4 regions of the Geobacillus sp. G4 genome follow, and region 3 is predicted to be linked to each of the others. Evidence: predicted binding sites of a transcription regulator. Region 3 holds the regulator's gene; each other region holds the start of a gene.
The links. The regulator Rex, encoded in region 3, represses fermentation and respiration genes when NADH is low (regulators of the CRP and FNR family bind a similar motif). The targets are predictions, from matches to a motif close to TTGTGAAATATTTCACAA.

Region 1 (7,916 bases), on a different contig from region 3:
GGGGTTGGAAACCCCATATCATAAGCTGGCGAAAATCATGCACGAGCATGGCGGCCTTTGCTTTGTTGATTTTGCTGCTTCCGCTCCGTACGTCCGCATCGATATGCATCCGGACGACCCAATGGAGCAGCTTGATGCCATTTATTTCTCTCCCCATAAGTTTCTCGGGGGGCCGGGAAGCGCCGGCGTGCTCATCTTTGACAGCCGGCTTTATCATCAGCACGCTCCGGATCACCCCGGCGGCGGGACGGTGTATTGGACCGACCCGTGGGGGAACTATGAATACATCCAAGCCATTGAGGAACGCGAAGATGGCGGAACACCGCCGTTTTGGCAAACCATCAAGGCAGCGTTGGCCATCCAGCTGAAAGAGCAAATGAACGTAAAACAGATGCGCGCCCGCGAAAAGGAACTTGTTTCCCTTCTTTTGCCGGCGCTAAAAAGCACTCCCGGCGTCCGCGTGCTTGAAGGACATCGGGACGACCGTCTTGGCATCATCTCATTTGTCATAGATGGATTGCATTACAACCTTGTTGTCAAACTGCTGAATGATCGCTTCGGCATTCAAGCGCGCGGCGGCTGTTCCTGCGCCGGACCATACGGCCACTATTTGCTTGGCATCGACAAGGAACAATCCGCTGCGCTGCTTCAAGAAGTCAAAAACGGCAATCCTCTCGCCAAACCAGGATGGGTGCGTCTGTCGCTCCATCCTACGATGACGAACGAAGAAGTGTATGCGATCATCCGCGCCGTCCGTCAAATCGCCCGCTATGGCCGCCGCTGGCAGGAGGAATACGAGTACGATGCTGGGAAAAATGAGTTCGTCCACCGTGACGATGATCGGTACATTCGGCATTTCTTTCTCTTTTAAGCTTCCGAGAGCAAGGACGGTCATTTTCCCGTGCGTTTTTGTTTTCAGTCCTAGCCAGAACTCGGTACAATAAAGGCATCTTGACCAAAAGAAGGGGAGAACCGATGAACGAATTGTACCATTTGCTTGTGCGGACCGATCGGGAGCAACAATTGTACAACCAAGCGCGCCGCCTTGCGGAACGATTTGTCCAACGGGCAGCGCATGATGACGAACAGGCAACGTTTCCATTTGCCGATTTTGCCGATTTAAAAGAGGCTGGATTCCTTTCCTTGACCGTCCCGACTGAATACGGCGGCCAAGGGGCATCGCTTTATGAGCTTGTGCTCGTGCAAGAAACGATCGCCCAAGGCTCTGGGGCAACGGCATTGTCGTTTGGTTGGCACGCCAGCATTCTCATGCGTTTATTTTTGCTCCGCCGCTGGCCGGAGCCCGTTCTCGCCCGTTTGGCGAATGAAGTCGTTTGCCGCCACGCGCTCATCAACAGCGCCCACTCTGAACGGACAACTGGCAGCCCGGCGCGCGGCGGTAAACCGGAAACGACGGCCGTCTTTCGCCATGGCCGCTGGGTGCTTCGGGGGCGAAAGACATTTGCATCGTTAGCCCCTGCGCTCGATTACGTATTGATTTCCGCCACGATGGAAGACGGTCGGGTCGGTGAATTTCTCGTGCCGATGTCTGCTTCAGGCATCCGCATCGAGCCGACGTGGAACACGCTTGGCATGCGGGCGACGCGCAGCGATGATCTTGTTCTTGAAGAAGTCGAAGTCGACCAAGAGGCGCTCGTAGAGACGCTTGGAGAAGCGAACGAAGCCGCTCCGGCGCAAGGATGGCTGTTGCACGTGCCGGCTTGTTACTTAGGCATCGCCATTGCGGCGCGCAATGAGGCGCTTCGCTTTGCCAAGACGTACCAGCCTAATACCCTGCCTCACCCAATCGCCCTAACACCCGAAGTGCAGCGGAAAATCGCTGAAATGGAATGGCGCCTCACCCATGCGCGCCATTTCCTGTACGCGGTCGCCGACTTATGGGATCGCTATCCGGAAAAACGGATGGCGATGAAAGAGGAGTTGGCAACAGCCAAATTGGTCGCCACCAATACCGCGCTTGAAGTCGTCGATTGGGCGATGCGCATTGTCGGCGGACAAAGCTTGTTTGCTGACAATCCGCTTCAGCGGCATTACCGTGACGTCCGTGCTGGATTGCACAACCCGCCGGCGGATGACTTGACGTTTCAATGGCTTGCTAAGCGGGCACTGACCCACAACCCACCGGCGCAATGAAACAAGAAAGCGGGTGGAATAATAGAAAGATCACTCAAATGACACAAAAAAAGCTGTCCCCTCACAAAGCAGGGACAGCTTTTTCCATGCCAAGCCGTTATTCCACCTCAAGCGCCGAGCGCAAAAACTCGGGCAAGGCGAAACATTGACGAAAGACCGCATCATTGACGTATTTCGTGTCGTTTGGAATGGTTGTCTGCGCCGGAAAATCGAGCGGCCGTTTCGAGCCGATCGTAAAGCTCCACAGTCCGCCTGGATACGTCGGCACCACCGCGGTGTACACAAGCACATGCGGGAACAGTTCGCGAATATTGCGGTACGTCCGTTTCAAAATATCCAAGTGGAAAATCGGCGACTGGCTTTGGCAGACCATCAGCCCGTCTGCTTTCAACGCGCGATGGACGTTGGCGTAAAACTCCGGTGAAAACAAGGCTTCCGCCGGGCCGACTGGGTCAGACGAGTCGATCATAATGACGTCGTAGACGTTTTCTTTCTCTTGCACAAACACGACGCCATCATCATAAACAAACCGCACGCGCGGATCCGATAAGTTGCCGGAGACGGCTGGCAAATGCTCTTTGCACGCCCGGACGACTTTTTCGTCGATTTCCACCATATCGATGGCTTCAAGATGAGCGTATTTCGCCGTCTCACGAGCTGCGCCGCAGTCGCCGCCGCCGATGATGAGCACCCGCTTCGCTTCCGGATGAAACTGCAGCGGCACGTGCGAAATCATTTCGTTATAAATATGGCCGTCAATCGAGGTCGTTTGCACGACGCCATCGAGTACGAGCATGCGGCCAAAATCGTACGAATCCAAAATCATCACATGCTGGTACTCGGACGGCTCGGCAAAAATCACCTCTTTGATTCGATAGCTGATTTTTAAGTTGTCGCGATCATCTTCGGTGAGCCAAAGCTCTCCATTGTCCATATGCAAGTAAGGTGGCAAAGCGCTTCCTTCGTGTTTCATTGTGACCTCCTTTAGTCATGCAGATGTTTTCACACCTTTCTAATCTTAATATATTCTTCGTCTTGTGGCAAACAAAGGGGATGTGGTCGGCCGGTGCCGGACGTATTCATCCCGCCGCCCATGTTTGACGACTGGTTTCGTTTTTCCAACTGATGATCGTTCTTGCCGCCACATCCCGCGCAAAGGCCGCCATCGGTTTCGCATCATCCCGCGTCTTCCTTCCGTAGAGCGATGCTTAGTGATCGTGTGCCTGCCAAACGCCAAAAAACTCTCCAGCTTATAGCCAGAAAGTTTTCTCAACCGCGCCGCTCTTTCAATAAAGAACGAAGCGACGCTCGGTCTTCAAGCAAATCGGCGAGCGTATACGCATCCAGCACACGCAAAAACGCCTCTAACGCCTCGTGAAGTGCGAAGCGAAGCCGACATACCGGCGTTAAGACGCACTCATTGCCGTGGGCGGCAAAACACTCGACAAGCGACAAGTTTTCCTCCGTTTCGCGAACAACCGCGCCGATGACAATCTCCGCGGGGCGTTTCGCAAGGCGGATTCCACCGTTGCGCCCACGGATCGTTTCAATGTAGCCGAGTTTGCCAAGCTCATAGACGATTTTGCTTAAATGATGCTCTGAAATGGAAAAGGCAGCGGCAATGTCTTTGATGTTCGTTTTTTCTTCTTCATCAAGCGCGCCTAAAAACAAGAGGACGCGCAAGGCGTATTCCGTATAGTTCGTCAACTGCATCGTGATTCACAACCTTTAAGCGACATTCTTGATCCCATTGTACCACACCTGATTCGAACGGAGAATTGTGAACAATTTATTAAAGATGTATTTGAAATATTGTTTTTTCGCAGTGCTCATGGTTGAATAAAAGATGTATTAAAAATACATGTTTTACAAGGGGATGAAATCATGACAACGACAACGAAATTGCATCCAAAAACGATTGAAATTGTGAAATCAACGGTGCCTGTCTTGGAAACACATGGCGAACAAATTACGAAGCGGTTTTATGAACTCATGTTTTCCAATCATCCGGAACTGCTCCATATTTTCAACCACGCCAACCAAAAGCAAGGGCGGCAGCAACGCGCCTTGGCCGCAGCCGTGTATGCGGCAGCGCGCTATATCGACCAGCTTGATGCTATTTTGCCGGTTGTGCGGCAAATCGGCCATAAACACCGCAGCTTAGGAATCAAACCAGAACAATACCCGATCGTCGGAAAGCATTTGTTGCTGGCGATCAAAGACGTGCTCGGCGACGCCGCCACCGACGAAGTGATCACGGCTTGGGCGGAAGCATATGAAGCCATTGCGTCCGTTTTCATTCAAGTGGAAAAAGAGCTCTACGATGAGGCAGCGGCCAAACACGGAGGCTGGCGTGACTTTCGCCGATTTGTCGTCGTGAAAAAGGTGAAAGAAAGCGGCGTCATTACTTCGTTTTATTTGGAGCCGGAAGACGGCAAGGCCATCAGTGATTATTTGCCGGGTCAATACGTGAGCGTCAAACTGTCGATTCCGGGCGAGACGTATACGCATATTCGCCAATACAGCTTATCGGATGCACCTGGAAAAGGGTATTACCGCATCAGCGTCAAACGGGAAGCAGCTACAGCGGACAAGCCGGCCGGCATTGTTTCCAACTATTTGCATGATCATGTCCAAGAGGGCGACGTGCTCGAGCTTAGCGCTCCAGCCGGCGATTTTACGCTTGATTTGTCCAAAACGACGCCGGTTGTGTTCATCAGCGGCGGCGTCGGCATCACTCCGCTTTTGAGCATGGCGCATACGTTGGCCATCCGCCAACCGACCCGCCCAGCGGCGTTTTTGCATGCTGCTTTGAATGGCCGCGTGCACGCGTTTGATAAGGAGCTTCGGATGTTGGCGGAACGCCCGTCATTTTCTTACCGTATTTGTTACGAGTCGCCATCCGACGAGGATCGCCGCCATCCACATTTTGGCAAAGAAGGGCGGATCGACCTCGCATGGATGCAATCCGTGATCCCGACGAAAGACGCAGACTTTTATTTCTGCGGCCCGATGCCGTTTATGAAAACCGTCTATCGTGCCCTAAAACAATGGAGTGTGCCAGAGGAGCACATCCATTACGAATTTTTCGGCCCGGCCGGCGATTTGACGAAAGACTGAGAGAGGTTTTTCGCTTGCCAGGGGGATGACCCAAAAGGGTCATTTTTCTTAACAAAACACAACATATTGTTTCTTAATGATTGTTTTATACCTATATACGGTAATAAGAAAGGGTGTCCCGATCCTTTTGGGACACCCTCTTTTGTTATCTTCCCTGTTGGCAAGTTCATGAATTTTTTGTATGATGAATTGCAAGAAAAGCAAGAAAAGGGAGAGACAACGCATGACGACATTTCGCCAACATCGCTGGCAATCATTTTTGCAAGGTTACGAGCAGCGCGCTCGAATCCTTATCTCCTGCCCAGATCGCCCGGGCATCGTCGCGGCAGTGACGTCGTTTCTGTACGAACAAGGGGCGAATATCGTTGAATCGAGCCAATATTCGACCGATCCTGAGGGAGGGACGTTTTTTCTCCGCTTGGAGTTCGACTGTCCAAACATCGCCGAGCGAAAAGAAGAGATCGAAGCGGCGTTTGCCCCGATCGCTGCTGAATTTGAGATGCGTTGGCAGCTTCGGCTGCACAACGACATTCGGCGAATCGCGATTTTTGTCTCCAAAGCCGAGCATTGTCTGCTTGAACTTCTTTGGCAATGGCAGGCGGGAGAGCTGATCGCCGACATCGCCCTTGTCATCAGCAACCACCCCGACTTGCGCGAGACGGTCGAGTCATTTGGCATCCCTTATGTGCATATTCCGGTGACGAAAGAAACGAAAGCGGACGCCGAAGCCGAACAAATCCGTCTGCTTCGCGACTATCAGATCGACACCATCGTGCTTGCCCGCTACATGCAAATTTTGTCGCCGGCGTTTGTCGCTGAATTCTCGGGACGGATCATCAACATCCACCACTCATTTTTGCCCGCCTTTATTGGCGCGCGTCCGTATGAGCGGGCGTATGAGCGCGGCGTCAAATTGATCGGCGCCACATCGCACTACGTCACCGACGATTTGGATGAAGGGCCGATCATTGAGCAGGACGTCGCCCGCGTGGACCACCGCCACCATCCGGACGACTTAAAGCGGATCGGCCGACTGATCGAAAAAACGGTGCTCGCCCGGGCGCTTCGGTGGCATTTGGAAGACCGGGTCATCATCCACGGAAACAAAACGATCGTGTTTTATTGAACCCAAGCGGGAGAGGATTTTTCCTTTCCCGCATGGTATAATGAAGACAAGCAGGATTTGGCCGCCCAAAGAGCGAAATTTCATCCGTAGGGAAGGAGGGAAAAAGCCTATGGGAGAAAAACGGACGCCCAGCGGTTTTCTGTTAAAACAACGTGCGTTTTTAAAATTGTATTTGATTACGCTCACCGAACAGGAGCGGCTCTACGGGCTGAAGCTGCTTGATGTATTGCGCCAAGAGTTCAAGCCGTTCGGCTACCGGCCGAACCACTCCGAAGTGTATAAGGCGCTGCACGATTTGATCGAAGACGGCATTTTAAAACAAGTGAAACAGAAAAAAGAGGGAATGAAGTACCAAGAAGTCGTTTACTATCGGTTCGCCGAGGGCGGACAGGAAAAGGCGAAGCTGTACAAACGCCAGCTCAAAGCGGAGCTTGATCGGTGCGCGGCGCTCATTCGCAAGGCGATTGAGGACAACTTCGGTTGAGAGCGCCTCGTTTTTTCTTTGTTATATTTACATAATATATTTATGGTCTAGTTCTTTTGTTTTGCGTCCCGCCGGGCGATCTAGTAGAATGAGAGGGGAAGATCGCCACAGAGAGGAAGTCAGAAGATGGGAACATGGCCGTTGACGGTCACGAAAGAAATGGAAAAGCGAAAAGAACTGTTCCGCCGCGATCCGGATCGCGCGTTGATTGGAGCGGGCGGGTACAAGGCGGCAGATGAGGCGATCGTGCACGATGCCGCCATTGCGCTCGCGCTTGGGAAAAACGTGCTCTTAAAAGGCCCGACCGGATCGGGAAAAACGCGGCTTGCTGAAACGTTGTCCGCTTTGTTTGGTCAACCGATGCACAGCATCAACTGTTCCGTGGACTTAGACGCCGAAGCATTGCTCGGTTTTAAGACGATCGTGCACAAAAACAGCCAGGCGGTGATCGAGTACGTGCCCGGACCAGTCATCCAGGCGATGACAAAAGGGCATTTGCTATATATTGACGAAATTAATATGGCGAAACCAGAGACGCTGCCGATTTTAAACAGCGTCCTTGACTACCGGCGGCGGCTCACGAATCCGCTCACCGGCGATCTCGTGCAGGCGAAACCGACATTTGGCGTCATCGCCGCGATCAATGAAGGCTATATTGGCACCGTACCGCTCAATGAGGCGCTCAAAAACCGGTTTGTCGTCATCAATGTGCCGTATGTGCAAGGAGAAACATTAAAATCGGTATTGTTGGCGCAAACTACATTAACGGATGAAACGTTGATCGATCGTTTCGTCGCCCTGTCGGCTGATCTGCTTGTGCAGGTGCGAAACGGACAAATCGCCGAGGAAGCGGCTTCGGTGCGCGCTTTGTTGGATGCGTGCGATTTGGCGGCGTACATGCCGCCATTGCGGGCCATTGAACGAAGCATCGTCGATAAGCTCGACGATGAACGGGAACGGGCCGCAGTGCGCAACATCGCTGAAACGTGGTTTGACGAATAGGAGGCTCGGCATGGAGCGGTTTATGATGTT
Region 2 (7,916 bases), on a different contig from region 3:
AAGATTTCCGCCTGCAGACGGAAATCCCAATGGAGCGGATGATTTATTTTTTGCCGATGGCCACCCGCCATACGTCCGGCCCTTCCTCTAAGTACTCCCATGTAAACTGATCCGGACGCTCCATCATGAATTGGTATTGCAACGGACGCGGGTCATGGTCATTCGTCAGCTCCATCACTTCCCCCGGCTTCAAACTGTCAAACAGCCGAAAAATTGCCGGATGGCGGTCGCGCGGCGGATAGTCCGGGGCGTGGATTTTGGCGGCAAATTGGTTCATAACATTGGCCTCCTTTGTAGTATAATGAATTATATACTTTATCATAACCGCTTGAACCTTGGGGGGTAGTGACGAGCGTCACAGCCCGAAGGTGAACATGTTCAATCCCCATGAAAGGAGAAATGGCGGTTGGAAGAGCTTGTTGGCTTTTGCGCGCAATGCGGCAAGCCGATCCATTGTCTGCATGGGTTTTTAAACGGCGTCGTCAGCCGAGAAACAGAGACGTTGTACTGCTTTCCATGCTATGACAAGCAAAAGGAAACCGAACACACCACGCCGGACAAATGCCACAAGTGATTGAAAACGTTCACAAATGAAAGGGGGGCTGACCCAAAAATCCGCTAAAAAGCGGACTTTTGGAGCCAGCTCTTTCTTTATTAAGTAAGCCGTGTATTGATCATGAACGATTCCGAATCAAACCCTTTTATTTATAAGGAAATTCAATTTTCGTCAAAACAATGTCGCTGTCGGGATTAACATGACCGTACAGGCTAAAACGCGCTCCTTTTCCTGGATGGATGCAAAGCGACAATGACACAAAACGTTATGTTCAAATTTCTGTGAATCATTTATAATATGAATGGGAAACGATGATCCTCGTTTGTTCTGCGCTACAATCCCATCCCTTTCCTCAACCACTTACTCTACACGTTCGTTTCCCCCAATCCTTAAAAGAAAGGAGCGATTCATCATCACCCACTTTTTCATGGCTACTATATAAGAAGGGAGGATTTTCCTTGGAAGCGATATTGAACCAAATTTTGGACAAGCTCCAAATGATCGAACATGAAGTAAGCGATATCAAAACAAACATGGCAACGAAACAAGAGCTTGAAGAAGTGAAGCATAGTTTCACAAAAGAGTTCGAAGATATTAGAACCAACATGGCCACTAAACAAGAACTCGAAGAAGTGAAGCATAGTTTCACAAAAGAGATCGAAGACATTAAAGCCAACATGGCTACCAAGCAGGAGCTTGAAGACATCAAAGCCAACATGGCCACCAAGCAAGAGCTTGAAGACATCAAAGCCAACATGGCTACCAAGCAAGAACTTGAAGACATCAAAGCCAACATGGCTACCAAGCAAGAACTTGAAGACATCAAAGCCAACATGGCTACCAAACAAGAACTTGAAGACATCAAAGCCAACATGGCTACCAAACAGGAGCTTGAGGACGTAAAGAACAACCTAATGAAAGAATTAGATCATGTCAAAGCCAATATGGTCACGAAGCAAGAGTTTGTTTTCGTCCAACAAGCAGTGCTTGAAACAAATGAAATCGTTAAGAAAATAGAACAAAACATGGAAAAGCACGAACGGATTTTAGATCTTCTTTCTAGGCGTTCGATTGAACAAGAAGCGGCAATTTCCAGCATTCGTCTTATTAAGGCACCATAAGCAAGGAGAGAGCATCCCTCCCTACCTTTCTTAGGTGTGGCCGCCTTTTATAGTAAGGAAGAAACGTCTCCATCGGAATGCGCTTGGCGATTTCGTAAACTACATGAGCCATATGATCCAATGGAATGATATCGCTTGGCAACGTGAGGTGATCCACGGTACACTCTTCAAAAATATGATGATGTGTCATAAAAGAATCGCTCCTTTTTCGGTGATAGTGGTTTATGGTGACTCTATTCTGCCAGAAAACGAACGATTCTCTTCTATATTTCGTGTAAAAACGGGCTAATCCCAAAACGCATTCGCGTTTTGGGTCAGCCCGTTTTTGTTATTCTTCCTCCGCCAAATTCGCCACCGGCAGCTCTTCCCCTTCGCCGTGAGTTGGTTTGCGCAAATGGAACATCGCTTTGATGGCAAAGACAAGCAAGGCGGCGACGCCGATCAAAAAGATCGTATCCGGAACAAAGCGGACAAGCAGCAAGTTTTGTACGACGTCTTGTTGCAAGAACGAAGGCGAACGGGACGCCCAATAGCCGTGTTCAAACGCTTCTTTGATTTGCAGCACCCCAACCGGGAGAAGCGTGATGAGAACCATGCCAGCCAGGCCGATGTTCAGCATCCAGCAAGAGAATTTCAGCCATTTGTCGTTCCATGCTTCCGGTTTGACGATGTTGCGCAGCGAATAAAGGAGCACGGCGATCGCAAACATGCCATACACGCCCATCATCGCCGCATGGCCGTGGGTCGGCGTTAAAAACTGCCCGTGTTCAAAGTAGCTGACCGCCGGCAAGTTGATGAGGAAACCGAACACGCCAGCGCCGACCAAATTCCAAATGGCGGTTGAAATCAAGAACCAGAATGTGGCCTTGTACGGGAAGTTGACCCCGCCGTCGCGCATCATTTTGTACTGCTCATACGCTTCCAAAATAAGGAGCGTGAGCGGAATCACTTCGAGCGCCGAGAACACCGCGCCAAGGGCGATCCAAATTTCCGGTGAACCGTTGTAGTAATAGTGGTGGCCGATGCCGATGACACCGCTGCCTAGTAAAATCGTAAATTGAAAATAGAGAGCCCGGACCGTCGATTTTTTCGTTACGAGCCGCAATTGAACGAGCAAGAACCCGATGACAACAACGGCGAACACTTCAAAAATGCCTTCCACCCACAAGTGGATGATCCACCAGCGCCAGAAGTCAGCCATCGTAAAGTTCGTATCCGGCTCGATAAAGAACGCGAAGATGTAAAAGAACGGAACGGCGATGGCCGAATAAAACAGCAAGTGGATGAGCCCGCCTTTGTCGCTTTCTTGCTTCAGCCCGCGTTTGACGCCGCGGAAGACGATGACCAGCCAAAGCAGCATGCCCACGACTAAAATGATTTGCCAAACGCGGCCTAGCTCAATGTATTCCCAACCTTGGTGGCCAAACAGGAACCATTCGTTTCCTAAATAGCCGTTGACGCCGAGCCATTGGCCGATCATGCTGCCGGCGACAAGGACGACAAGCGCCCAAAAGAGCAGATCGACGAGCAGCCCTTGCTTTTTCGGCTCTTGCCCGCCGACAAGCGGGGCGATGAAAATCCCCATACCAAGCCAAGCGGTGGCAATCCAAAAAATCGCCAGCTGCAAATGATACCCTTTGGCGATGTTAAACGGCAATAGGTCATGGATCCATTTGATGCCAAAGAAGCTGTCCGGTTCCGTATAGTAGTGGGCGAGCAGCGCCCCGAACATCGTTTGGACGAAAAAGAGCGCCGATACAACGACGAAATATTTGCCCGCTTTCACTTGCGACGGAGTCAGCGGCTGCCGCCGCAAATCGATGACTGGAAACTTCCCTTCTGCATACGCTTCTTGCATGCTTAACTGATAGCGGTGGAACACATACAAAATGATCCCGATGAACAAAATCAAAATCGTGACGCTCGCGCCGCTCCACCATACCGCGGAAAACGACATCGTATTGCCGGCGTCCTCATAGTACGGCCAGTTGTTCGTATAGGTGATGTGGTCGCCAAGTCTTGGCGTGCTTGACAGCCAAGCGGTCCAGAAGAAAAAGTCGGCAATTTGCTTGATTTGGTCGCCGTCCGCGACCCAAGCACGGCCTGATTTTGGCATGTCGCTTTCTTTGATCAATCCTTTTTTCAATCCCCAACCATCGCCATTGGTGAACACGTCGCGGTAATAGTCGCGCACTTTTTCCAACCCGTATACTTGCGCATCTGTCAGGACGAGAACATCCGTAACCGGGTTGTAGCGATTTTTTCGCATTTCCTTGATGACTTGTTCGCGGATGATCGTTTTCTCATCGGCGGTTAAATCGGCAAACGGTTTGTGATACCGCTCTTTTGCTTTGTAATCTTGCATGCCTTCCGTATAAATTTTCAACGCTTCCGCCGTATAGTCCGGCCCCATATACGACCCATGCCCAAGCACGGTTCCGTAATCCATCAGCCCGTATTTTTGGAAGACGGCCTGCCCGCCGATGATCGTTTCTTTCGTCATCAACACTTGGCCGTCTTCACTGCGCACTTCCTTCGGCCTCGGCGCCATTTCTTTAAAAATCCAATATCCGCCGACAAGCAGGACGGTAAAGCTGATCACAATAGTGAAAATGAGAATCGATTTGAGAAAACTGTTGGTCGTTTGCCGCCCCGGCCGCATGTTGGGGCGAACGGATCGATGAACTTCCATATGAGCCAACCTCCTTCTCGTTTGTTCGCCCCCATTGTAGCGCGCTGATCGTTCGGCGGTTTGTGAGCCGGGGCAAATGTCCGTTATGATTTATATCACAGCTTTATGGCGTGAGAATGTATACAATGAAGGCAGAAAAGGCCAAACGGCGCGGATGTTCAAAAAGAGAAAAGCATCGATGCTCTGTTGACAGCCGCCACACTTTTGTCACATTTCCAAAGGAGAGAACGCCATGGCGAACCATTGGATGAAAGACCGCTTAAAAGCTGTTCCGTTGTTTCGTGAACTGTCCGATTACGAGCTTGATTCGCTGGTTGCCATTTCCCACGTGCGCGTTTACAAGCCGCGGACGTTTGTCTTTATGCAAGGCGACCCGCTCGAGCGAGTCTATTTCATTCATTCCGGCACGGTAAAAATTTATAAAACGGACTTCAGCGGGAAAGAACAAATCGTTTCGATTTTGCAGACGGGAGAAATGTTTCCGCATGCCGGCTTTTTCTTAAAAGGCACCTATCCGGCCCACGCCGAAGTGGTCGAGGAAGCGACATTGATCGCGATCCCGATCCACGATTTCGAACAAGTGCTGATGGCGAGCCCTGAACTTTGCATAAAACTGTTTCGCGTCATGGGCGAAAAAATCGTCGACTTGCAAAACCGGCTCGAAGCGCAAGTGCTCCATAATACGTACGAACAAATCGTGTTGCTTTTGTTGCGGCTGACGCGCACGAACGCCGTCAAACAAGGGAAGTGGCACCGTCTCACCGCCCATGTGACAAACCGCGAGCTGGCCAACATGATCGGCACCGCCCGGGAAACGGTGAGCCGCACGTTGAGCCAACTGAAACGGAAAGGGCTGATTGACGTCGACGAACACGGCTTTTATTTGATTGACCGCGAAGGGCTCGAACAAGAAATCTTTTTCTAACTCCTTTTTCCCCATCGTCCGGCACCGGTCGGGATGCGCAATGGAGCTGATGGGGTTTCCTTTCAAACATTTCGGCAAGCCCATCTTTCTGGAACATGCTATTCCGCCCTTTCAAACGAAAACGAAACCTTTTTTCCAAAGTGGAATATGTCATGTTTCGGCCGAAAGATGTGAGCTATATCACAACATTCCACAGTGAAAATGATTATCATGATAGTCAAAAAGGAGGGAAAGCGCATGGGTGTGACGATTGAACTCGATGTGCGCGAAGATTTGCGGCAGAAACGTGAGCCGTTTGAAAAAATTATGAACGCCATCAAGCCGCTGCAGCCGGGCGATACGTTCATTTTACACGCCCCGTTCAAGCCGCTGCCGTTGTTTCCGATTATGAAAGCGAAAGGATTTACGTACGAGGCCGAACAAATCGAGAAAAAACATTGGAGAGTAACGTTTGTCAAACAGGGGGGATGACCGATGATCCTCGATAACCGCGGACTCGAGCCGCCGCAGCCAATGATGCGGACGCTCGCTGCCCTCGCTAAGCTGAATCCTGGGGAGACGCTGACGATCATTAACGATCGCCGCCCGATGTTTTTGTACGAGCAGCTTGACGAGCTTGGCTACCGGCACGAGACGGTCGCACGCGAAGACGGCAGTTTTGAAATCCGCATTACGAAAGGATGAGCAACGTGTTTCCTACTCGCACGGGGACGGAAACAGACGTCCGTCTTCCGTTCTCGTTTATCATGTTCGCCGTGTTGGCGTTCGCCGCGTCGCAGCTTATGTTGCTTGGAGCGATTCCCTCACTTAGCAGCGGCGCGTTCCGGCTGCCGTTCGTGTGGGCGGCGGCCCACCTGGCGTTGCTTGGCTTTGCATTGATGACGGCCATGGGGGCGATGTACCAGCTCGTTCCGGTCGCCTTTTTGACGCCGATTTGGAGCGAGCGGCTCGGTTTTTGGCAGTTTGCGATCACCGCTCTCGGCATCGTCGCCTTTGCCGCCAGTTTAGCGTTTACGCCAAACCAGGCGTTTCTCCCTGGCTTGCTTCTGCTGTTCGGCATCGTGCTGTTTGTCTGGCAAATGGCGATGACATTAAAACAACAAAAAAACAAAACGATCATGACGCTGTTTGTCGCGACTTCCTTGTTGTTTTTGCTGCTGACGGGCGCCGCCGGAGGGCTGCTTGCCTTTCACTTTTTCGCCGCCACAGGCGCCAACAGTCATGAAACGGTGTTCGGCTTGCATGTGCTGTTCGGGCTGTGCGGCTGGTTCACACTGCTCATCATAGGCTTTTCGTACAAAATGGCGCCGATGTTCTCGCTCGCCCACGGCTTTTCGCTGCGGCCGGCGCGTTACGTCTATGCGCTGTACATCAGCGGGATTGCGGTGGCGTTCGCCAGCTTATTCTTGCGAAGCCACGCATGGCTTGCAGCCGGTGCAGCCTTGCTCATGAGCGGATTCGTTGTTTTCGCCTGGCATATCCGCGCCATTTTGCAAAAGCGGATGAAAAAAACGCTTGACCGCCCGTTCCGCTTTTCGCTTTCGGCCATCGTCATCGGCCTTGTGCTGCACGTTGCCGCCTTTGTCGCCATCGTCGTCGGCAGCGGACGGCTGCTTGGCATCATTGTTTATCTATTCATTGTCGGCTGGATTCTCTTCAGCATCGTCGGCTATTTGTTCAAAATCGTGCCGTTTTTATGGTGGACGCATCGCTACAGCGAAAAAGTCGGCCAACAAAACGTGCCGACGTTAAAACAAATGATGAATGAGCGAGCCGTCACCGTCCAATGCCGCCTATGGCTCATCGCCCTCGCGCTGGCGGCCGTTGCGCTTGCTGTCGCGAGCGTGCCGCTGTTCGCCATCACTCAAGTGCTGTTGGCTGGATTAAGCGTTGCCTTTGCCGGAACGATTTTAACGGTCTTCCGAAAATAAACGAATGAGGAGGAAAAGAACGATGGATGTCCGCGAACTTGCCATTCAACAGCTGAAAACGGTCCTTGATCCGGAGCTCGGCATTAACGTCGTCGATTTAGGGTTGATTTATGACTTAAAAATCGAAGATGGGCATATCAATGTCCTGATGACGCTCACGACCCCCGGCTGCCCGCTTCACGACTCGATCGCCGGCGGCGTCAAACGGGCGCTTGAGCACATTGACGGCATCCGTGACGTGCGCGTCCAAGTGACATGGAACCCGCCATGGACGCCCGAGCGGATGAGCGAAGAAGCGCTCCGGCAGCTTGGGCATTTTTCTTGAAACACTCCACTTTTTCCATCCCCTTTTCGCCGTTCGCCCGTGTTGGGCGGGCGGTTGTTTCATTGTTCTGCAACTGCTGAACACTCCCCGCCCTTTATTTTTGTATCATAATAGAAAAAACGAGAGCCATCGCTTGGCTATTTAAAGGAAAAACGAATCGAGGCCGCGAATCATATACCAAGAGGTGAGAGCGATGTTTGCCAAAATCGACGAGCTGAAACAACGGTTGGATGCGTTGCGCCCTTTGCCTCCAGGGTTGGTGAAAAACTTGCGGGAATCATTTCGGATCGAATGGACGTACCATTCGAACGCCATCGAAGGCAATACGTTAACCTTGCTGGAAACAAAGCTAGTCATAGAAGAAGG
Region 3 (7,916 bases):
GGCGATGCCAGCCATTGAGTGGTTGCTTCGACGATGTGACGTTGCTCCAAAAGATCTCGATTTAATCGTTGTAGCGAAAGGGCCGGGGTCGTATACCGGGGTGCGGATCGGCGTGACGATTGCGAAAACGCTTGCCTGGTCGCTCGGTATTCCGATCGCCGGGGTGTCGAGCCTTGAGGTGCTCGCCGCCAATGGCCGTTATTTTCCTGGGGTGATCGTTCCGCTGTTTGACGCACGGCGCGGACAAATTTACACCGGGCTTTATCGCTACGAAGGCGGTGCGCTCCGTTGCCTTGAGGAGGACCGGATTGTGGCGGCGGATGAGTGGGCGCGTCGGTTGAGCGAGCGGGAAGAGGATGTATTGTTCATTGGTGCGGATGCACCGCTATATCGTGATTTGTTTCGAAGTCATTTAGGCGAACGGGTTCACGTGGCCCCGCCGTCTTTGGCGTTGCCGCGTCCGAGCGAGTTGGTGATGCTAGGCAAACAAAAAGAGCGCGAGAACGCCCATGTGTTTGTGCCGAACTACCTCCGCCTTGCCGAGGCGGAGGCGAAATGGCTTGCGAAACAAAAAGGGGAACAGAACGATGGGGATCAATGTTCAATTTCGGCCAATGACCATTCATGACATTGATGAAGTCGTGCAAGTCGAGCGGGCATCGTTTACTTCGCCTTGGAGCCGTGAATCGTTTTACAACGAGCTCATGTACAACCGCTATGCCAAATATATTGTCATGGTGCACAACGGGCGGATCATCGGGTATGGCGGGATGTGGCTTGTCATCGATGAGGCGCATGTGACGAATGTAGCCGTGTTGCCGCAGTTTCGCGGGCAAAAGCTTGGTGAAGCGCTCATGCGACGCTTGATGGACATGGCTAGGCAGCACGGGGCGGCGACGATGACGCTTGAGGTGCGCGTGTCCAATCACGTCGCCCAGTCGCTGTACCGAAAGCTTGGGTTCCGCAACGGAGGCATTCGCAAACGGTATTATCCGGATAACTTTGAAGACGCGTTAGTCATGTGGGTGAAGCTGAGATGAATGAAGACGTATATGTATTAGGCATTGAAACGAGTTGTGATGAAACGGCGGCGGCAGTCGTGAAAAACGGAAGAGAGATTTTATCGAATGTAGTGGCGTCGCAAATGGAAAGCCATCGGCGGTTTGGCGGCGTCGTGCCGGAGATTGCTTCTCGCCATCATGTAGAGCAAATTACGCTCGTCATTGAGGAAGCGATGCAGCAGGCCGGCGTATCGTTTGCGGGCCTTGATGCAGTGGCGGTGACGGCTGGGCCGGGGCTTGTCGGGGCGCTTCTTGTAGGGGTGAATGCGGCGAAAGCGTTGGCGTTTGCCTATGGACTGCCGCTTATTGGGGTGCATCATATCGCTGGTCATATTTACGCCAATCAATTAGTGGCTGAAATGAAGTTCCCGCTGTTGGCGCTCGTCGTTTCCGGCGGTCATACGGAACTAGTGTACATGAAGGAGCATGGGAGTTTTGCGGTGATCGGTGAAACGCGCGATGACGCTGCCGGTGAGGCGTATGACAAGGTGGCTCGGGCTTTAGGCCTTCCATACCCAGGAGGACCGCACATCGATCGGCTGGCCCATGAGGGTGAGCCAGTGATTGATTTGCCGCGAGCATGGCTTGAGGAAGGTTCGTATGATTTTAGCTTCAGCGGCTTGAAGTCAGCTGTGCTCAATGCGCTCCACAACGCGAAGCAGCGCGGCGAGGAGATCGATCCGAGGCAGATGGCTGCGAGCTTTCAGGCCAGCGTCGTCGATGTGCTAGTGGCGAAAACCGTGCAGGCGGCAAAGGAATACCGCGTGCGGCAAGTGCTGCTCGCCGGCGGGGTGGCGGCCAACCGTGGGTTACGGGACGCACTGCAGGATAAAATGAAAGAGCTCCCCAATGTAGAGCTTGTCATCCCGCCATTATCGTTATGCACTGATAATGCGGCGATGATTGCCGCTGCGGGAACAGTGTTATATCAACAAGGAAAGCGGGCTGATTTGGCGCTCAACGCCAATCCAAGCTTGCCGCTTGTCTAGGCAGTTGGCTGAAACGCGAAAGACACCGAAGGGCGATCCGTTTGCGGCAGGCAAACGGATCGTCCTTTTTATTTTCATGTGAAAAAGTTTGTGTATATTTTTATCCACAAATCTGTGGGCAATGTGGAAAAAGCGGTAAAACACTATCAACATAAGAAAGACAATACACAGCGATTTTTGTGTAACAAGGAAGATGTTTTTTGTGGATAATGTGGAAAAGTTGGTGAATAACTTATATTCCATGGTGGAAATTGTGGATTCTTTTGTGGATAATGTGACTAACTAAAGAACAACCCGCCGAAACTAGAGGCGGGTTGTCGGTTATAGTGAAGTATAAAGCTGTTCCCATTCGGCCAATAACATTTCGACTCGCTGCTTTCGCTCGTCGTTTTCTTGCGTCAATCGTTGCATCGTCTCATAGTCGCCGTAAACGGATGGATCACAAAGTTGCTGCTCGATCTCAGCGATTTGTGCTTCAAGCGTTGCAATCTCGGCTTCGATTTCATCCAAGCGGCGTTGGCGCTGGCGCCGTCGTTTTTTTTCCTCTTTTTCTTGCTCGTATGTCGTTTTGGCAGAATCACTTGCCGTTTCTGTCGGGCGGACGTTCAGGAGTGCCAGTTCGCGTATTTCTTCTTTTTTGGCGATGTAGTAATCATAGTCGCCTAAGTATTCCGTTAGGCCTCCGCTGGAAAGTTCAAACACCTTTGTTGCGATTCGGTTGATGAAATAGCGGTCGTGGGAAACGAACAAAATCGTTCCCGGGTAGTCGATGAGCGCTTGCTCGAGCACTTCTTTGCTGTCGAGGTCTAGATGGTTTGTCGGTTCGTCCAAAAGAAGGACATTTGCTTTTTGCAACATCAGCTTGGCGAGCGAAAGGCGTGCTTTCTCCCCGCCGCTTAAAGCGGAGACCGGTTTTAAAACGTCATCGCCGGAAAACAGGAAGTTGCCGAGCACGGTGCGAATTTCTTTTTCTGTCTTTTCGGGGTAGGCGTCCCACAGCTCGTCAAGCACCCGTTTGTTCGATGACAAATCAGCTTGGTCTTGATCGTAATAGCCGATTTGGACGTTTGCGCCGTAGCGGAGCTCTCCTGTTTGGATAGGGAGTTTTCGGGCGATCGCCTTCAGCAATGTCGACTTGCCGATGCCGTTCGGCCCGACTAGGGCGACGCTTTCGCCGCGCGTGATGCGGAAGCTGATTTGGCGGATGATGGGTGCACCGTCGCCATAGCCAACGGCTATGTCTTCAGCGGTGAGCACTTCATAGCCGCTCGGTCGATCGATCGAGAACGAAAAGGAGGCTGATTTTTCATCGCCGACAGGCCGTTCGAGCCGTTCTATTTTTTCCAGTTGCTTTCGCCGGCTTTGCGCCCGTTTGGCCGTCGAGGCACGGGCGATGTTGCGCTGGATGAAGTCTTGGAGTCGGGCGATTTCTTCTTGCTGTTTCTCGTACCGTCTTAACTCTTGTTCGTATTGCTCGGCCCGCAACTCCAAATAGCGGCTGTAGTTGCCGGCATAGTGTTTGAGCGTGGCATTCGACAGTTCGTATACGTCAGTGACGATTTTGTCTAAAAAGTAGCGGTCGTGGGAAACAACCAGGACGGCACCGGGATAGGCTTGCAAGTACTGCTCCAGCCAAGAGAGCGTCTCAAGATCCAAATGGTTCGTCGGCTCGTCCAAAATCAATAAATCCGGCTTGGACAACAGCAATTTCCCAAGGGCAAGACGCGTCCGCTGTCCGCCGCTTAACGACGAGATCGGCGTTGTTTTATAATCATATGAGGAAAACTGCAGCCCGTGCAAAACGGAGCGGATATCGGCTTCGTATTGGTAGCCGCCTTGTTCTTTGTATTGTTCTTGCAGCTCGTCATACGTTTTCAGCGTTTTTTCATAGCGAGCTGGATCGGCGAGTACGTCTGGGTCGCCGAGTTGCATGCTGAGTTCGGCGAGCTGTTTTTCGAGTCCTAGAAGCGGGGTGAATACCTCAAGCATTTCGTCCCAAATGGAACGCGGCGAGTCGAGCCCGCTGTTTTGCGCCAAATAGCCGATTTTGATATGGTTTGGTTTGATGATTTTGCCGCTGTCGAAAGAGAGTTCACCGGCGATGATTTTCAACAATGTCGATTTTCCCGCTCCGTTGCGGCCGACAAGGGCAATTCGGTCGCGGGACTGTATTTCTAGTTTTATATTCGATAAAATAAGGTCAGCGCCGAAATATTTCGTGAGCCCGTGCACTTGCAAAATGATCATGTCATTTCACCTCGCGAATAGTTTAACGTAAGTCGCGAAAACGGTCAAAGACGAATGATGAAAAATCGTGTATAGTGTATAAATGGAGGAGATTGTATTGTCATCGTTCACTCATTTCAATGAACAAGGGCGCGCGAAAATGGTTGATATTACGCACAAAGAAGATACTGTGCGAGTGGCTGTGGCGCAAACGAGCGTGACTGTCAGCCGGGAAATTTACGAAAAAATGACGAGCAATGCGATCGAGAAAGGGGATGTGCTCGCCGTCGCTCAAGTGGCGGGGGTGATGGCGGCGAAGAAGACAGCTGACCTTATTCCAATGTGTCACCCGCTTATGTTAAAGGGTGTGGACATTGCTTTTGCTTGGGAAAACGATGGAGAAGCGCATAAGCTCGTCATCACGGCAACGGTGAAAACGAAAGGGAGCACAGGAGTGGAAATGGAAGCGCTGACGGCCGCTTCGGTCTGTGCGTTGACGGTGTACGATATGTGCAAGGCGCTTGATAAAGGAATGGTCATCGGTCCGACGTATTTGGTCGAAAAAACGGGCGGGAAGTCTGGCCATTACCGACGGAAAACCGATTAGCTAGGGGATGAGATCATGAGCAACGAACAACCGAAAATTCCGCAGGCAACCGCCAAACGGCTGCCGCTTTACTATCGGTTTTTGAAAAACTTGCACGCTTCCGGCAAGCAACGCGTCTCCTCTGCCGAGTTGAGCGAGGCGGTGAAAGTCGATCCGGCGACGATCCGCCGCGATTTCTCCTATTTTGGCGCGCTTGGTAAAAAGGGATACGGGTATAATGTCAATTATTTGTTGTCGTTTTTCCGCCGGACGCTTGAAGAGGATGAGGTGACCGAAGTCGCCTTGTTTGGCGTCGGCAATTTAGGCACCGCCTTTTTAAACTATAATTTTTCGAAAAACAACAATACGAAAATCGTGATGGCGTTTGATGTCGATGAGCGGAAAGTAGGAACGACAGTCGGCGGGGTGCCGGTCTATCATCTCGATGAGTTGGAGGAGCGGCTTCACGAAAACATCCCGGTCGCCATTTTAACCGTGCCGGCCGCCGCGGCTCAAGCGCTGACCGACCGCCTTGTCGTCCAAGGAATTAAAGGCATTTTAAACTTTACTCCGGCGCGGTTGAACGTGCCGAACCATATTCGCGTCCATCATATCGATTTAGCCATTGAGCTGCAGTCGCTCGTCTATTTTTTGAAAAACTATCCATCGCCATCGTAAAAGGAGAGAACAACACATGAAATATTTGTTGCTCGTTGCTGCAATTTTGTTGCTGTTTGGCACGAAAAAGCTGCCGGAATTAGGGCGGTCGTTCGGCCAGTCGCTTCGCGAGTTTAAAGACGCCACAAAAGGGCTCGCTGATGACGAAGAAACGAAAACCGACCGATGACAAGGCAGGATGGAGAAACAATGAATGACAAAGAAATGTCGGTGTATGAGCATCTGGGTGAACTGCGAAAACGGCTCATCATCGTGCTCATCTTTTTTGCTGCGGCGCTTGTCGTTAGTTTCTTTTTTGTCGATGATGTCATTTTGTATTTGCAGCGAACGGCCGAGGCGAAGCATTTGACCATGAACGCCTTCCGCCTCACCGATCCGATTAAAGTGTATTTTCAGTTTGCCTTTGTCATCGCAGCTGTGCTGTCGGCTCCGGTGCTGTTGTATCAAATTTGGGCGTTTGTCAGCCCCGGTCTGTATGAAAAAGAGCGGAAAGTGACGTTAAGCTATATCCCGGCGTCGATCGTTCTTTTTTTAGCAGGCGTCAGCTTCGCTTATTTCGTCTTGTTTCCGTTTGTCGTTCGATTTATGAGCCAGCTGGCTGACCAACTAGGGGTTCAACAAATGATCGGCATTAATGAATATTTTCAGTTTTTGCTTCAGCTCGTGCTGCCGTTTGGCATCGTATTTCAGCTTCCGATTGTTGTGCTGTTTTTTACCCGCTTAGGGCTTATTACGCCGCAGCTTCTTGTTCGCATCCGCAAGTATGCGTATTTAGCGCTGCTTATTTTAGCGGCGGTCATTACGCCGCCGGATGTGTTGTCGCAAGTGATCGTCATGATTCCGCTCACCATTTTGTATGAAGGAAGCATTTGGGTGGCGCGCATCGGCTATCGGAAAGCGCAGCGAGCAGTCGAGCAGGAAGGCAATGAGTGAGGCGGGACGAAAAACATTGAGAGGAAAGCGAGCAAGGCCGGGCCAAACGAAGGGGCTGTCTCAAAAGCCGCAAAACAGGGTTTTGAGGCCGGCCTCTTGTTTTTTTGTTTCCATTTTCACGATATGATCGCCGTCATGGGATTGATGTTCTGGTCCCTTCCCGCGCGAATCACGGGAAGGGGGTCAGCGTTTTGAGGCGAAAAGAAGGCGAAGGGCGGTGCCGAAATCAAAGGCAGCGAGCGCCGCTAAAGCGATGGTGGAGACGTTCCAAACCGTTTCATGAGCACTTTCGATGGCCAAATACGTAAACATTGAGCCTAAGACGAAATACAGAAGCGAAAACAGCCGAGGGTTTCGCATCATAGCCAAACCCTCCAAACGGCGAGCGGCAGCTCGGACTGGCGCATCATTTTCTCAATCTCGTCGGCCAATAGCGTCTGCATGACGACGACGAACGTATTCATGGCGACATGGGCGAAAATCGGTACGAAAATGCGTCCGGTTTTTGCGTATAAAAACGCGAATACCATCCCCATGGATGTGTACAGAAGCAAATGTTCCGGCTCCATATGGACAATGGCAAACAAAAGCGAACTGACAAGCGCAGCAAGCCAAAAGTTGTATTTTTCATAAAGCGAGCCGAAAATGATTTTGCGGAAGATGAGCTCTTCCAAAATCGGGCCGATGACGGAGGTGACGACGACCAACAGCGGCGTCAGGCGGATGATATCGATGATTTGCCTTGTATTTTCCGACCCTGGTTTGATGCCGAGCAGCCGCCATTCGATGTTGGCGGCGATGCTTTGGGCCGCGAGCGCCAAAAAGACGCCCAAGACCGCCCACATCCACGAGGAAGCAAGCGGCAGCCGCCGCATCATTCGTTCGTTGCGGTCACCGCGGAGCAGCCATAAAATCACGACGAACGCAAGCAGAAAGCTGATGACCGCCCAATACCCGGAAGCCAGTTTGGCGGCTTCGAGGCGGCTTTCCGTTCCTTGGCCGACGCCGAGGGCGCGAAGAAGCGGCACGCCGACAAAGGCGGACAGCTGCATGACGATATACGTGATGATGACGTACCAGTGGTTGCGTTTCAAACCCTCTACCCCTTTTATTTCAAATTATATCCGTATTGTAGCACATGTATGGCGAAAATAGTAAGAAAACTGCATCCTCGCATCCCACCTGACCGCCGTAAAAAAAATTAACCGGAGCCGTTTATCAGTCCGAGGAATGTGAAATAATGAAAACGGGCTCCGCGCGGATGGGGAGTAGAGGCAAAACAACCGGCTCCTTTTGCTCTTTCTTCTTTAGGAGAGAAAAACAGTTATTTTTTTGCATTTCCTACTTGCAAAACTGAAAGAAGTTCATTAATATTATAAGTGTGTTAGCACTCAATAGTGATGAGTGCTAATAAGAACGGTGAAAACTATCGTTAAGGAGGTT
Region 4 (7,916 bases), on a different contig from region 3:
TAATTAGTCTACAAAGAATACATGCCATTTGTCAATATAGATGCCATTAATATATGGGCTCAGACGCCATTTTAACAAAAAAAGGAGGCGGAAATTGTTTCCGCCTCTTATGTCATTCATTTGAGGAGGTTACTATGTATCATACGCCAAACGATGTACATTGTCTGGACGCTTACCTAGATGACGCTAGTCGGGCGACTTCCGCAAGCGCCTCATCGACATGCCCCTTCACTTTCACCCTGCGCCATTCTTGGACCAACGTTCCGTCGGGGGCGATAATGAATGTCGAGCGATCAATGCCCATATATTCCTTGCCGAAATTTTTCTTTTTCTTCCATACCCCATACAGCTCGGCCACTTCATGCCGCTCATCAGAAAGAAGCAAAAATGGCAACTCATATTTTTCGATAAACGCCTCATGCCGCTTCATTGGGTCGGTGCTCACTCCTAAAATGACGGCGTTCAACTCAGCGAACTGCGCATGGCGATCGCGAAAGTCGCACGCTTCGGCTGTGCACCCCGGGGTCATGTCTTTTGGATAAAAGTAAAGCACCACATACCGGCCGCGAAAATCAGACAGCGAAACCATTTTCCCATTGCTTGCCGGCAAGGTGAAATCTGGAGCTGGCTGGCCAATGGCAATCGTCATGTCGTTCCCCCCGTCTTCTTCGTTTTCTTTTAGCGTAGCGAAGACGAAGGGAAATTGCAACTCATATCAGCGATGATCCCAGTCAAACACGGTGCGCGTCACGATGACAGCGGGCATAATGTAGCCGAGCAGCGCTTCGGCAATGGCGATCCACCGCCCGACGCCGATCGGAGTGACATCACCGTATCCGACCGACAAAAGCGTCATACCGCTTAAATACAAGCTGTCTTCAAGCAGCGACAAACGATCTTTCGATGCGCTATTTGGGGATGGGGTAAACACAGCATGGCCGTTTACTTGCAAAATCATATAAATCATGGCAAAACCGAGCAACATCGTTAAATACCATTGGACGAGAACCCATAAGCTATCGAGTGACAGGCGATGCGTCGCTTGCACGCGCACTGTCCAAAGCGAGGTGATGCTGCCGAGCAGTACGGCGGCAACAATGCCAAGGAAGGCGTAATCCATCACGTTCCCCCCATTTTTGTCCGTCGTTCATATATACGCGGACAACCGGGCGATTATACCGCATGACCCTCCGCACCCTGCTTGAATCGGCAGCACTCCTGTATTCCACCGGATCGCCCGACCCATTTGACAAGCCAGCGTCCCGTCAGACGAAGCCAATCGTTGCGCTTTACTGAGCAAAATAGCGCGCCAATACACCTTTTAACGTCGCAGCACTACGGTGGAACCATTTTTTCTCCTCCTCGTCAAGTTCAATTTCAATCACTTCGCGGATGCCATTTCGGTTGATCACAGCAGGCACACCGATGTAGACATCGCGTTCGCCGTATGGGCCGTCCAAGTAAGCGGAAACGGTCAAAATGGCATTTTCATGATGCAAAATGGCGCGCGTCACGCGGGCAAGCCCCATAGCAATCCCGTAGTACGTCGCTCCTTTTTTCTCAATAATTTGGTAGGCGGCATCGCGCACATTGACAAAAATGCGCTCGAGCTCTTTTTGCGCTTCTTCCCCTTTGGACTCGACCAGCTTGCGGATCGGCACGCCGCCGATATCAGCCTGGCTCCAGACCGGGAGTTCAGTGTCGCCATGTTCGCCGATAATATAGGCGTGCACGTTCGTCGGGGCGACGGCGAAATAGTCGCCCAACAAGAAGCGGAACCGCGCCGTGTCCAAAATCGTGCCCGATCCGATTACTCGCTCTTGCGGCAGGCCGCTGAATTTCCACGTCGCGTACGTTAAAATGTCGACCGGATTGGTGGCGACGAGAAACAGTCCTTGAAATCCGGATGCCATGACCGACTCAACGATCGAGCGGAAAATGGCAATGTTTTTGTCCACAAGATCAAGCCGCGTCTCGCCCGGTTTTTGGTTGGCGCCGGCGCAAATGACAACCAAATCGGCATCGCGGCAATCATCGTAATCGCCGTGCCAAATGTCAGCCGGCTTCGGCGCAAATACTTTCCCATGGTTGAAGTCCATCGCATCGCCCTCAGCCTTGTTTTCATTTGCATCGATGAGCACGATCTCATCGGCAATCCCTTGATTCATTAAGGCAAACGCATAACTGGCGCCGACAAACCCGGTGCCGACGACCGCTACCCGATTTCCTCTCCCGTTTTTCATCACTATTCACCTCTTCTTCCTTTTTGTGAATATATTCACATTTTATTTTACGCCACAACATGCTAACGATACAGACAAGGTTGTGTCGATTGCTTGACCATTGTTTGTCATTTTGATGGCAAATGAACAAAAACGGGCGGGGCGCCTAGCTCCCCGTCCCGCGATATCGTCTCACCCCGGCGTTCCAAAGCATGACCGAAACGGTGAAGCAAACCATGCCGACCACTGGGGTGAAAAAGGCATAACTGTACCATTCCTTTTTATCAAGAAAATAAGCAGCTGGATAAACGCCGACAAAGGCAAACGGCAGCACCCACGTTAAAATATAGCGGATGACGCGATGATAAATATCGATCGGGTAGCGGCCATAGCTGCTGATGTTGTACATCATCGGCATGATGGATGTGCGGGCGTCGGCAAAAAAACTGATCGTCGCCAGTGAAATGAAAATGCCGGCATAAATCAATGCACCGCCAATGACAAACAAAATAAACACGAAGACATCATACCAATGAAATGAAAGAGACAAGCGGCTGCCGGCATACAGCATAATGATCAGCCCGGGCACAGCGCCAAGCAACGATTCGAGCTCCATCCGCTCCAAAACAATTTGAAACAGGCTGTTTAGCGGGCGCGTCAACACGCGATCCATTTCCCCCTGCACAATATATCGTTCATTAAAATCCCAAAGGTTAAAAAAGGCGCCAAATACGGCATATGGAACAAGAAAAAAACCGTAAATAAACAAAATCTCATCGCGCGACCAGCCGTGAAGCATCGTCGTATGGCCGAACACAACCAGCAAAAATACCAAGTTGACCGCCTGAGCCATAAAGTCAGACAGCCACTCCACGAACAAATCGGCTCGATATTGCAGCTTTGTCTTCATATATTGCGCCATGTATTGAAAAAAAACCGATACGTAAAACAACGTTTACCCCCCTTGCACAACAAGACGCTTTTTCGCCGCTCTCCATAACCATCCAATCGGAAAAAGCAATACGATGCACCACGTTGCCTGCAGAAGCAGGCCATCACGGACAGCAGCACCTTTAAAACTTTCTGTCATGATCATGCTTGGGATGTAGCTGATGGCTTGAAACGGGAAATACATCATCGCCCGTTGCGCCCAATCAGGATAAAAGGAAAGCGGCAAAATGAGCCCAGAAAACAAGTCGATGATAAACCGCTTCGCCCTAAGCAACCCTTCATTTCGGAACGTAAAGAACGTCACAACCCCCGCAAGCAAGTTCAGCTCCGAAAAAATGATAAAGCTGAATAGAAGCGACAAGCCGAAAGACAGCCACGTTTTGGCGTGTCCCGGAAACTGAAGCGGCAAAAAAAGCGATACGACCAAAAGCCCAGGCAGCGATAAAAAGAAAAGGCGAAACAGCCCTTCGCCAAGCCCTTGCACAGCTTTCATCCCTAAATAGCTGTACGGGCGGATCAGTTCAATCGCTACTTTTCCATCGCGGATTTCCATGGCGATTTCACGGTCAAGGTTGTTAAAATAAAACGCCCGCGCCAGCCAGGAAATGGCGACATACGTCGTCATTTGCCCAAGCGACATCCCTTGCATCGATGATTTGCCGCCATAAATAGCCGACCAAAGGAAGTAATACGCTGCGATGTTAATGGCGTAAATCAAAATGCCAGTGTAATAGTTTGTCCGGTAGGCGAGCATCATTAAAAAGCGGATGCGGACCATTTCGACATACTTACCCATGAACCGCACCTTCCTCATAAATATTGCGGATGATCTCCTCCGTCGGCACTTCGTGAATATGGATGTCATTTAACGCACAACGGGCAGCGACGCGACTGACAACTTCCGGCACGCCTCCTGATGGAACGTGCGAGACCCAAACGTTTGGCTGTTCACCTTTTTTCCAAACAACATCCAACCCTTCAGTCAACTGCTGCAAAAAAGCGGCCGTCACCGCTTCGGCAAACGTAAAGGCGACCCGTTTTCCTTGGCCCCATCTTTCTTTCAGGCGCTCAAGCGACCCGTCGTAAATGATTTTCCCTTCATCGAGCATAATGACCCGCTCGCAAAGCGCTTCAATGTCTGACATATCGTGCGTCGTCAGCAGGATCGTCGTGCCATACCGTTCATTCAATTGCTTTAAAAACTGGCGGATGTTGAGTTTGACAAGCACATCAAGGCCGATCGTCGGTTCATCCAAAAACAACAGCGGCGGGTTGTGAATGAGCGCGGCGGCAAGCTCACAGCGCATCCGCTGGCCAAGCGACAGCTTGCGCACCGGCTTATCAAGCAGCGGGCCGATCTCAAGCATGTCAATCACCTCGGCCATATGGCGGCGATATTGCTCGTCCGAGACGCGGTACACTTTTTTCAACAGCCGGAACGACTCTTGAACAGCGATGTCCCACCATAATTGCGAACGCTGGCCGAACACGACGCCGATCGTGCGCACGAATTTTTCCCGCTCTTTATGGGGATTCATCCCGTTGACGACAATGCGCCCAGACGTTGGCGTTAAAATGCCGGTCAACATTTTGATCGTCGTGGATTTGCCGGCGCCGTTTTCGCCGATATAGCCGACGATTTCCCCTTGCTTAACAGCAAACGAAATGTCATCAACCGCTCGAACGAGCGTATAACGGCGCGTCCATAAATCGCGAAACGCTCCGACAAGGCCGGAGCGGCTTTTGTGCACTTTAAATTCTTTGCGCAAATGTTCTACTTCAATCGCGTTCATCGTTCTCCTCCTGACCTCTCCTTGGCGTCAAAGGAAAAAGGCGGCTTGCGCCCTTCTCCTATGTTGCATTATACATGAATCGCCGCCATTTTCATCTTTTTTGTTTTCCAGTCTGTTGACGCCATTGCGTTAGGCGCCGCCTCCGATTTGGAAAGAACGGCAAAATGCTTTTGTCCTAAATCAATGCCCACTCGCCGATCGACCGTCGGCAACAGTTGGATGTCAGTTCCGCCCATACGGAAACAAACGATTTCCTGTCGGATTTTTTCGAATCGGCACGTCAATGATGGGAGAAACCGATCCGTCTCCCGCTTTACACCTATAGCATTGAAGTTTGAGTCTTCTCGGTTTACTATATAAAGAGGCAGTCAGCGGAAACAGGAGGATCAAACAATGCAGTGGACCAAATCAGAACAATTATATGAAGAAGCGCTCCAGCACATTGTTGGTGGAGTGAACAGCCCGTCCCGCTCATACAAAGCGGTCGGCGGCGGTGCGCCAGTCGTGATGGAGCGGGCGCAAGGAGCCTACTTTTGGGATGTGGATGGAAACAAGTACATCGACTACTTGGCCGCCTACGGACCGATCATCGCCGGGCACGCCCATCCACACATCGCGGAAGCCATCCGCCGCGCCGCCGAGACCGGTGTGTTGTACGGCACGCCAACGCCGCATGAGATCACGTTTGCCAAAATGTTAAAAGAGGCGATCCCGTCGCTCGAGAAAGTGCGGTTTGTCAACTCGGGAACAGAGGCGGTGATGACCACGATCCGCGTCGCCCGCGCCTACACCGGACGAAGCAAAATCGTCAAATTCGAAGGCTGCTACCATGGCCATTCGGACCTTGTGCTCGTCGCCGCCGGCTCGGGGCCATCGACGTTGGGGACGCCGGACTCAGCCGGCGTGCCGCCGAGCATCGCCCAAGAAGTCATTACCGTGCCATACAACGATGTCGAATCGTTCCGCGAAGCGATGAACGTTTGGGGCGAGCAAGTCGCAGCGGTCCTCGTCGAGCCGATCGTCGGCAACTTCGGCATCGTCCTGCCAAAACCGGGCTTTTTAGAAGCGATCAATGAGATTGCCCACAAGGAAGGGGCGCTCGTCATTTACGACGAAGTGATCACCGCCTTCCGCTTTATGTACGGCGGAGCGCAAAACTTGCTCGGTGTGGAGCCCGACTTGACGGCGATGGGGAAAATCATCGGCGGGGGCTTGCCGATCGGGGCGTACGGTGGACGCCAAGACATTATGGAACAAGTCGCTCCGCTCGGACCAGCGTACCAGGCCGGGACGATGGCCGGCAACCCGGCGTCGATGCTCGCTGGCATCGCCTGCCTTGAAGTGTTGAAACAAGAGGGCGTCTATGAGCATCTCGACCGATTGGGAGCAATGCTGGAAGAAGGCATCCTGGCCCATGCTCGCCAATGCGGCCTGCCGGTGACCGTCAACCGCTTAAAAGGCGCGCTCACCGTCTTCTTCACTGACGAAAAAGTGGAAAACTACAAGCAAGCCCAGCGCAGCGACGGCGAGTTGTTTGCGAAATTTTTCAAGCTCATGCTCAAACAAGGGATCAATCTCGCGCCGTCGAAATACGAAGCATGGTTTATCACCCTCGCCCATACGGAAGACGACATCGCCTACACGATCGACGCGGTCGGCAAGGCGTTCCGGCAGCTTTGAACACCAGAAATTTCTCAACGCCCCGCCTTCATCGGCGGGGCGTTATATTTTTTCCTTGCGCACATAGGATGAAACTGTGTATAGTACTGAATGGTTCACCAAAACAAAAAGGAGAGTTTTGATCATAGATGAAACTCGGTGCCCGCATTTTCAAAACGGGGATCGCAGTGGCGCTCGCCTTGTTCTTAGCAGCGCTCTTCCAGTTTCCATCGCCGTCATTCGCCGGCATTTCCGCTGTGTTCGCCATGCAGCCGACCATTTACCGCTCCTATTTATCGCTGATCGAGCAAGTGCAAGCGAATGTGATCGGCGCCTTGTTCGCGATCGCGGCGGTTTTCATTCTTGGGCGCGATCCGTTGGTCGTCGGTTTGACGCTGATGATCGTCATCGCCCTTTGCCTGAAAATGCGCCTTGAATCATCGACGATTTCCGTAGCGCTTGTCACAGTCATTGCCATTATGGAATATACAGACCGCCAGTTCATTCAATTTGCGGCCATTCGCTTTTTAACGATGATGCTCGGTATTTTCGCCGCCTTTGTCGTCAACTTGATTTTCTTGCCGCCCAAGTACGAAAAAAAGGTATATGAAAAAATCAGCGAAGAAACAGAGGTCATTTTAAAATGGATCCGCCTGCATAAACAGCAGGCAGCCGACCATCACCATTTGAAGGAAGAAATTGAAGCACGACACGAAGAAATGACCAAACTCGAGCATCTATATTTTATGTACAAAGAAGAACGCACGTATTTTCGACGCCAACGCTTCCAAAAATCTCGCAAACTCGTGTTGTACCGGCAAATGATAGCAGCGGCCGATCGAGCTTTATCTGTCTTAAAATGGCTGCACCGGCTCGAAAACGAGTTCAGCCGCTTGCCCGCCGAGCTTCGTCAAGCCGTCTGCCTGCACCTTGGCTGCTTGCTTGACTACCATGAGCAACTGTTGCTGAAATTTATCCATAAGGCAAAGCCGCTCCCTCACAGCAGACGGGCCGAGGAAATTCATCATCAGCGCGAGCGGCTCACTTCCGCCTTTTATGCGGACGGCCAGCCGCCGGGCGATTATCGGTTGTTTTCTTTAATCGGAGCGATCATGGATTATGGGGATCGCCTCGAACATTTAGACAAGCTTATCGATAGTTTCCACCATTACCATTACGATGACACGCTGGAAAAAGAGCTGGAAAAGTCAGCAGGCGGCCGCTCGTAGCGGACCGCCTGCTTCAATTTTTCATCCGTGGGTCAAGCGCATCGCGCAGCCCGTCGCCCATT

Region 1: nsrR (nitric oxide-sensing transcriptional repressor NsrR) is a predicted target of Rex. The motif match lies at 3,933-3,950, and genes of this name have one in related genera.
Region 2: ABS784_RS06870 (DUF2249 domain-containing protein) is a predicted target of Rex. The motif match lies at 5,463-5,480, and genes of this name have one in related genera.
Region 4: ABS784_RS10930 (L-lactate dehydrogenase) is a predicted target of Rex. The motif match lies at 2,267-2,284, and genes of this name have one in related genera.

What each region holds. Positions count from the first base shown of each region.
Region 1 covers NZ_JBEPJY010000023.1:5,030-12,945, reverse strand. The annotation lists gene ABS784_RS15610 (aminotransferase class V-fold PLP-dependent enzyme) at 1-871, shown strand, start outside; gene ABS784_RS15605 (acyl-CoA dehydrogenase family protein) at 976-2,154, shown strand; gene speE (polyamine aminopropyltransferase) at 2,252-3,127, opposite strand; gene nsrR (nitric oxide-sensing transcriptional repressor NsrR) at 3,424-3,867, opposite strand; gene hmpA (NO-inducible flavohemoprotein) at 4,039-5,274, shown strand; gene purU (formyltetrahydrofolate deformylase) at 5,498-6,400, shown strand; gene ABS784_RS15580 (replication termination protein) at 6,510-6,884, shown strand; gene ABS784_RS15575 (ATP-binding protein) at 7,044-7,886, shown strand; gene ABS784_RS15570 (nitric oxide reductase activation protein NorD) at 7,897-7,916, shown strand, end outside.
Region 2 covers NZ_JBEPJY010000004.1:160,078-167,993, reverse strand. The annotation lists gene ABS784_RS06895 (DUF2249 domain-containing protein) at 44-277, opposite strand; gene ABS784_RS06890 (hypothetical protein) at 407-574, shown strand; gene ABS784_RS06885 (hypothetical protein) at 1,015-1,677, shown strand; gene ABS784_RS06880 (nitric-oxide reductase large subunit) at 2,006-4,369, opposite strand; gene ABS784_RS06875 (Crp/Fnr family transcriptional regulator) at 4,602-5,294, shown strand; gene ABS784_RS06870 (DUF2249 domain-containing protein) at 5,532-5,765, shown strand; gene ABS784_RS06865 (DUF2249 domain-containing protein) at 5,769-5,978, shown strand; gene ABS784_RS06860 (membrane protein) at 5,975-7,225, shown strand; gene ABS784_RS06855 (metal-sulfur cluster assembly factor) at 7,248-7,550, shown strand; gene ABS784_RS06850 (Fic family protein) at 7,744-7,916, shown strand, end outside.
Region 3 covers NZ_JBEPJY010000025.1:12,449-20,364, reverse strand. The annotation lists gene tsaB (tRNA (adenosine(37)-N6)-threonylcarbamoyltransferase complex dimerization subunit type 1 TsaB) at 1-628, shown strand, start outside; gene rimI (ribosomal protein S18-alanine N-acetyltransferase) at 588-1,040, shown strand; gene tsaD (tRNA (adenosine(37)-N6)-threonylcarbamoyltransferase complex transferase subunit TsaD) at 1,037-2,050, shown strand; gene ABS784_RS15855 (ABC-F family ATP-binding cassette domain-containing protein) at 2,372-4,297, opposite strand; gene moaC (cyclic pyranopterin monophosphate synthase MoaC) at 4,395-4,883, shown strand; gene ABS784_RS15845 (redox-sensing transcriptional repressor Rex) at 4,899-5,540, shown strand; gene tatA (twin-arginine translocase TatA/TatE family subunit) at 5,557-5,709, shown strand; gene tatC (twin-arginine translocase subunit TatC) at 5,730-6,473, shown strand; gene ABS784_RS15830 (YdiK family protein) at 6,657-6,836, opposite strand; gene ABS784_RS15825 (CPBP family intramembrane glutamic endopeptidase) at 6,833-7,567, opposite strand.
Region 4 covers NZ_JBEPJY010000007.1:204,885-212,800, reverse strand. The annotation lists gene bcp (thioredoxin-dependent thiol peroxidase) at 173-649, opposite strand; gene ABS784_RS10935 (potassium channel family protein) at 716-1,120, opposite strand; gene ABS784_RS10930 (L-lactate dehydrogenase) at 1,290-2,243, opposite strand; gene ABS784_RS10925 (ABC transporter permease) at 2,389-3,174, opposite strand; gene ABS784_RS10920 (ABC transporter permease) at 3,178-3,969, opposite strand; gene ABS784_RS10915 (ABC transporter ATP-binding protein) at 3,962-4,966, opposite strand; gene ABS784_RS10910 (hypothetical protein) at 5,035-5,202, opposite strand; gene ABS784_RS10905 (glutamate-1-semialdehyde 2,1-aminomutase) at 5,360-6,646, shown strand; gene ABS784_RS10900 (FUSC family protein) at 6,775-7,854, shown strand; gene nikC (nickel transporter permease) at 7,868-7,916, opposite strand, start outside.